DNA from 2 places in the Streptomyces sp. NPDC053755 genome. Region 2 is predicted to be linked to the other one. Evidence: predicted binding sites of a transcription regulator. Region 2 holds the regulator's gene; the other holds the start of a gene.
What was found. The regulator HrcA, encoded in region 2, represses chaperone genes, less so after heat shock. The targets are predictions, from matches to a motif close to TTNGCACTCNGNNNNNCNGAGTGCNAA.

Region 1: the regulator HrcA is predicted to act here: its motif matches at 1,824-1,850, upstream of groL (chaperonin GroEL).

Annotation. Positions count from the first base shown of each region.
Region 1 is NZ_JBFASK010000022.1:115,533-118,942, reverse strand. It holds gene groL (chaperonin GroEL) at 31-1,659, opposite strand; gene AB0K65_RS21645 (cold-shock protein) at 2,098-2,301, opposite strand; gene AB0K65_RS21640 (MoaD/ThiS family protein) at 2,696-2,974, opposite strand; gene thrC (threonine synthase) at 3,004-3,410, opposite strand, start outside.
Region 2 is NZ_JBFASK010000025.1:59,088-62,497, reverse strand. It holds gene AB0K65_RS23035 (DUF3097 domain-containing protein) at 1-366, opposite strand, end outside; gene AB0K65_RS23030 (MBL fold metallo-hydrolase) at 377-1,096, opposite strand; gene hrcA (heat-inducible transcriptional repressor HrcA) at 1,348-2,367, shown strand; gene dnaJ (molecular chaperone DnaJ) at 2,368-3,410, shown strand, end outside.

The DNA of each region.
Region 1 (3,410 bases), on a different contig from region 2:
CGCCCTCGGTGAACAGCCGATCCCAGAGGATCAGAAGTCCATGTCACCGCCCGGCATGCCGCCCGGAGCGGCCGCGGAGGCCTTCTCCGGCTTGTCGGCGATGACGGCCTCGGTGGTCAGGAACAGCGCGGCGATGGAGGCCGCGTTCTGCAGCGCGGAGCGCGTCACCTTCGCCGGGTCGATGATGCCCTCGGCGATGAGGTCGACGTACTCGTTGGTCGCGGCGTTGAGGCCGTGGCCGACGGGCAGGTTGCGGACCTTCTCCGCCACGACGCCACCCTCGAGACCGGCGTTGACGGCGATCTGCTTCAGCGGGGCCTCGAGGGCCAGCTTCACGATCGCGGCACCCGTGGCCTCGTCGCCCGTGAGGTCGCCCTCGAGCTTCTCGAAGACCGAGGAGGCCTGGAGCAGGGCCACGCCACCACCGGCGACGATGCCCTCCTCGACGGCCGCCTTCGCGTTGCGAACGGCGTCCTCGATGCGGTGCTTGCGCTCCTTGAGCTCGACCTCGGTCGCGGCACCGGCCTTGATGACGGCCACGCCGCCGGCCAGCTTCGCGAGGCGCTCCTGGAGCTTCTCACGGTCGTAGTCCGAGTCGGAGTTCTCGATCTCGGCGCGGATCTGGTTGACGCGACCGGCGACCTGGTCGCTCTCGCCCGAACCGTCGACGATCGTGGTCTCGTCCTTGGTGATGACGACCTTGCGGGCGCGGCCCAGCAGGTCGAGGCCCGCGTTCTCGAGCTTGAGGCCGACCTCCTCGGAGATGACCGTGCCGCCCGTGAGGATGGCGATGTCGTTCAGCATGGCCTTGCGGCGGTCGCCGAAGCCCGGGGCCTTGACGGCGACGGACTTGAAGGTGCCGCGGATCTTGTTGACGACCAGCGTGGACAGGGCCTCGCCCTCGACGTCCTCGGCGATGATCAGCAGCGGCTTGCCCGACTGCATGACCTTCTCCAGGAGCGGGAGCAGGTCCTTCACGGAGGAGATCTTGGAGTTGACGATCAGGATGTACGGGTCGTCCAGGGACGCCTCCATACGCTCCATGTCGGTGGCGAAGTACGCCGAGATGTAGCCCTTGTCGAAGCGCATACCCTCGGTGAGCTCCAGCTCCAGACCGAAGGTCTGGGACTCCTCGACGGTGATGACGCCTTCCTTGCCGACCTTGTCCATGGCCTCGGCGATGAGCTCGCCGATCTGGGTGTCGGCGGCGGAGATGGAGGCCGTGGAAGCGATCTGCTCCTTGGTCTCGACATCCTTCGCCTGCTCCAGCAGGGCGCCGGAGACGGCCTCGACGGCCTTCTCGATGCCGCGCTTCAGAGCCATGGGGTTGGCGCCGGCCGCCACGTTGCGCAGGCCCTCGCGGACGAGCGCCTGGGCGAGGACGGTCGCGGTGGTCGTACCGTCACCGGCGACGTCGTCCGTCTTCTTGGCGACTTCCTTGACCAGCTCGGCGCCGATCTTCTCGTACGGGTCCTCGAGCTCGATCTCCTTGGCGATGGACACACCATCGTTGGTGATCGTGGGGGCGCCCCACTTCTTCTCGAGGACGACGTTCCGGCCCTTGGGGCCAAGGGTGACCTTGACGGCGTCGGCGAGCTGGTTCATCCCGCGCTCGAGACCGCGCCGTGCCTCCTCGTCGAACGCGATGATCTTGGCCATGTGAAGTGGTCCTCCCGGACATGGGGTGGATAACGCTCCAGGACCGCGCCGACGCCCGCGACGGACGGCCTGCGGCTTCGGTGGTTCCTTGCCCCACCTGGCCACGGGCCTCGTCTGCCCGATCCTCGTAAGCACTCTCACCTTCAGAGTGCTAACGCCAATGATTAGCACTCGGCCCATGCGAGTGCAAGCGCCTCTCGGTGATCGGAACCCGACGGGCGAACGCGTCCGGGGCTCCCGGCGGCCGGGACGCGGGCGGGCGAAGGCGTCGGGAGCTCCCGCGGCGACCGGAAGCGGAGGAACGGGGCGCCCCGGGACGCCCGGCGGCGTGGACGCGGGCGGGCGAAGGCGTCGGGGCACGCACGAGGGGTCCGCATCCTGGTCGGGATGCGGACCCCTCGGCGTGAGTGCGTACGTGGTGGCCGATTCGCGCCGTGCTCAGACGGCGAGCTTGACCATGTCCGCCTGCGGACCCTTCTGGCCCTGCGAGATCTCGAACTCGACTCGCTGACCTTCTTCAAGGGTGCGGTAACCGTCCATCTGGATCGCGCTGTAGTGGACGAAAACATCCGCACCACCGTCGACCGCGATGAAGCCGTAGCCCTTCTCCGCGTTGAACCACTTGACGGTGCCCTGAGCCATGCCTAACTCCCCTATTACTGGCCCTTGCGCGGGACCGCACTTCGCGGACCCGGGTCAGACCCTGCGCCGGAACGCGTCGACCGCGGCTGAATGTATCTGCCCAACTGCCCTCTGCAACAGGTCAATCGGGCGAGAATTCTGGGCACGCCGGAAAGGAGAATTCAGGAGAATTCACTGATTTCCGGGGCAAGTCGGGCCCGTCAAAGTGCGCAGAAGGTACACAACACTCGAACACATTGGCTGCATCTTGTCGGGTGCGGGCGCATTCTCATATGCGTCTGGCACGGGCAGCGGAGGGGGCTTCCCCAACTCTACCGCGCTCAACCATGCAGAATTGCCCCCTCCGCTTCCCGAGCGGAGGGGGCAATTCGGTTACGGCGGGTAATGCGGAGGCTCAGCAGCCGCCGGCGACGGCCGGGATGATCGAGACGCCCGCACCGTCCGGCGTCGCCGTCTCCAGACCCTGCTCGAAGCGGACGTCGTCGTCGTTGACGTAGACGTTGACGAAGCGGCGCAGCTTGCCCTGGTCGTCCAGGACGCGGGCGGCGATGCCCGTGTGGTTCTTCTCCAGGTCGGCGATGACCTCGGAGAGGGTCGCGCCCTCCGCCGGGACCTCGGCCTGCCCGCCCGTGTACGTACGGAGGATGGTGGGGATGCGGACCTTGACGCTCATGGTGGTGCTGCCTTCCGTGACGGGGGTGGTCAGTGGGCCAGGCCGGCGTCGCGGAACGCGTCCAGGCTCGGGCGGATGGTGGCGGTCGCCTGCGAGGTCTCGGCCACCGCGTCCAGGGTCTTCAGGCCGTCGCCGGTGTTCAGCACGACGGTGGTCAGGCTCGGGTCGAGGAGACCGGCCTCGACGAGCTTCTTCGTCACGCCGACGGTGACACCGCCCGCCGTCTCGGCGAAGATGCCCTCGGTCCGGGCGAGGAGCTTGATCGCCTCGACGACCTGCTCGTCGTTCACGTCCTCCACGGCGCCGCCGGTGCGGCGCGCGATGTCGAGGACGTACGGGCCGTCGGCCGGGTTGCCGATCGCCAGGGACTTGGCGATGGTGTTCGGCTTCTGGGGCCGCACGACGTCGTGGCCGGCCTTGAAGGCGGTCGAGACCG
Region 2 (3,410 bases):
CTCCACCAGTTCGGCGTCGTGGCGGCCCTCCACGTAGATGCGACCGGCGCGCGCGACCCGGGCCCGGGCGCCCGGCACCGCGATCGAACCCGAGGCCGTGCGGGCGGGCCGGACCGGCGCGCCCGCGGCGGGCCGTACGAGGGTGACCACGCGCCCCTCGAGGAGGAAGCCGCGCGGTTCCATCGGGAAGACCCGGTGCTTGCCGAAGCGGTCCTCCAGGGTCACCGTGCCCGCCTCGCAGCGGATCACCGCCCCGCAGAAGCCCGTCGACACCTCCTCCACGACGAGGTCGACGTCCGCCGGCACCTCCGGTACGGGGGCCGGCTTCTTCCACGGGGGCGTGAGATCGGGGTTGTAGCTCCGCATTCGCGCGACGTTATGACACTCCGAACCGCCGTGCCAGCTCATCGCGCTGCGTCCGCACGAACGCCGCGTCCACGACCGCCCCGTGCCCCGGCACGTACACCGCGTCCTCCCCGCCCAGCCGCAGCAGCCGGTCGAGCGCCGCCGGCCACTGCGAACCGATGGCGTCCGGGCCGGCCTGCGGCTCGCCGGACTCCTCCACCAGGTCGCCGCAGAACACGATCTCCGGGGCGCCGGGGACGAGGAGCACCAGGTCGTGCCCCGAGTGACCCGGACCCACGTTGGCCAGCAGCACCTGGCGGCCGCCCAGGTCCAGCGTCCACTCCCCGGACACCGTGTGGCGCGGCGCCACCAGGGTGTCGGCCGCCTCCGTCGCCGCGGCCTCGTCGACCCCGTGGTGCACCGCGTCCGCCCGCAGCGCCTGCCGTTCCCGCCGCAGGAGGTCGTCGACGCCCACCGCCCCGAAGACCTCCGCCCCGGAGAACGCCGCGGTGCCGAAGACATGATCGAAGTGCGGGTGGCTCAGTGCGATGTGCGTCACCTTGCGGCCGGTCATGCTCTCCACCTGGCATCGCAGCTCCCCGCCCTCCCGGAGCGTGGAACCCGTGTCATACAAGAGGACCGACCTCTCGCCGAGCACCAGACCCACCGTGGCGTCCCAGCCGGGCAGCCGCCGCCGCCCCACCCCGTCCGCGAGCCGTTCCCAGCCGAACTCTTCCCAACCGACGTCCATACGGCGACGCTATCCGCTACGACGGAGCCACGGGGCGGCCGGGTGGCGGCCACAGCGCGGACACGGACCGGCCACGGCGGGACCACAGGACGGCCACGGCACGACCACGCGGCGGCCACAAGGCGGCTCGGGCACGGCCTCCTTGCCAGGAGTGACGCCCGCCGCCGTACACTTGCCGGGGGTTTCCTGGCACTCGAACAGGGCGAGTGCCAAACACGGAGCAACCGGATCGACAGCTGGAGGTGTGCGACATGCTCAGCGAACGCAGACTCGAGGTGCTGCGCGCCATCGTCCAGGACTATGTCGGGACGGAGGAGCCGGTGGGCTCCAAGGCGCTCACGGAGCGCCACAAGCTCGGCGTGTCACCCGCCACGGTGCGCAACGACATGGCCGTCCTGGAGGACGAGGGCTACATCGCCCAGCCCCACACCAGCGCCGGCCGCATCCCCACCGACAAGGGCTACCGCCTCTTCGTCGACCGGCTGGCCGGCGTCAAGCCGCTGTCGACGCCGGAGCGGCGCGCCATCCACAACTTCCTCGACGGCGCCGTGGACCTCGACGACGTCGTGGGCCGCACGGTCCGCCTGCTCGCGCAGCTGACCCGCCAGGTCGCCGTCGTGCAGTACCCGTCGCTGACCCGTTCGACCGTCCGGCACGTGGAGCTGCTGTCGCTGGCTCCCGCCCGCCTGATGCTGGTCCTGATCACGGACACCGGCCGGGTCGAGCAGCGGGTGATCGACTGCCCGGCGCCGTTCGGGGAGACCTCGCTGGCGGATCTGCGGGCCCGGCTCAACAGCCGGGTCGTCGGCCGCCGTTTCGCGGACGTGCCGCAGCTGGTGCAGGATCTCCCGGAGTCCTTCGAGGAGACGGAGGACCGGGGCACGGTCTCGACGGTGCTCGCGACCCTGCTGGAAACCCTGGTGGAAGAGCACGAGGAACGGCTGATGATCGGCGGCACCGCCAATCTCACCCGCTTCGGGCACGACTTCCCCCTGACGATCAGGCCGGTGCTGGAAGCACTCGAGGAGCAGGTCGTGCTCCTCAAGCTGCTCGGCGAGGCCAAGGACTCGGGCATGACCGTACGGATCGGGCACGAGAACGCCCACGAGGGGCTCACCTCCACGTCCGTCGTCGCGGTCGGCTACGGTTCGGGCGACGAGGCAGTCGCCAAACTCGGCGTGGTCGGACCGACCCGCATGGACTACCCCGGAACGATGGGAGCGGTACGCGCAGTGGCACGTTACGTCGGACAGATCCTGGCGGAGTCGTAAGTGGCCACGGACTACTACGCCGTACTCGGCGTGCGCCGCGACGCGTCCCAGGACGAGATCAAGAAGGCATTCCGTCGGCTCGCCCGCGAGCTGCACCCGGATGTCAATCCCGATCCGAAGACGCAGGAGCGCTTCAAGGAGATCAACGCCGCCTACGAGGTGTTGTCGGACCCGCAGAAGAAGCAGGTCTACGACCTCGGCGGCGACCCGCTGTCCGCGTCGGGCGGTGGCGGCGGAGCCGGCGGCTTCGGCCAGGGCGGCTTCGGGAACTTCTCCGACATCATGGACGCGTTCTTCGGCACGGCGTCGCAGCGCGGACCGCGCTCGCGCACCCGCCGCGGCCAGGACGCCATGATCCGTCTGGAGATCGACCTCAACGAGGCCGCCTTCGGTACGACCAAGGACATCCAGGTCGACACGGCGGTCGTCTGCACGACCTGCTCCGGCGAGGGTGCCGCGCCCGGCACCTCCGCGCAGACCTGTGACATGTGCCGCGGCCGCGGTGAGGTGTCCCAGGTGACCCGTTCCTTCCTGGGCCAGGTCATGACCTCGCGGCCGTGCCCCCAGTGCCAGGGCTTCGGGACGGTCGTCCCGACGCCGTGCCCGGAGTGCGCGGGCGACGGGCGGGTCCGCTCGCGTCGCACGCTGACCGTGAAGATCCCGGCCGGTGTCGACAACGGCACCCGCATCCAGCTGGCCGGCGAGGGCGAGGTCGGCCCCGGCGGCGGCCCGGCCGGTGACCTGTACGTCGAGATCCACGAGGTCCCGCACGAGACCTTCCAGCGGCGCGGTGACGACCTGCACTGCACGGTCACGATCCCGATGACGGCGGGCGCGCTCGGCACGAAGGTGCCGCTGCAGACCCTCGACGGCGTCGAGGAGGTCGACATCCGTCCCGGAACGCAGTCCGGGCAGTCGATCCCGCTGCACGGGCGCGGCATCACGCACCTGCGCGGCGGCGGGCGCGGCGATCTGATCGTGCACGTCGAGGTCATGACGCCGTCGAAGCTGGACCCGGAGCAGGAGCGCCTGCTGCGCGAACT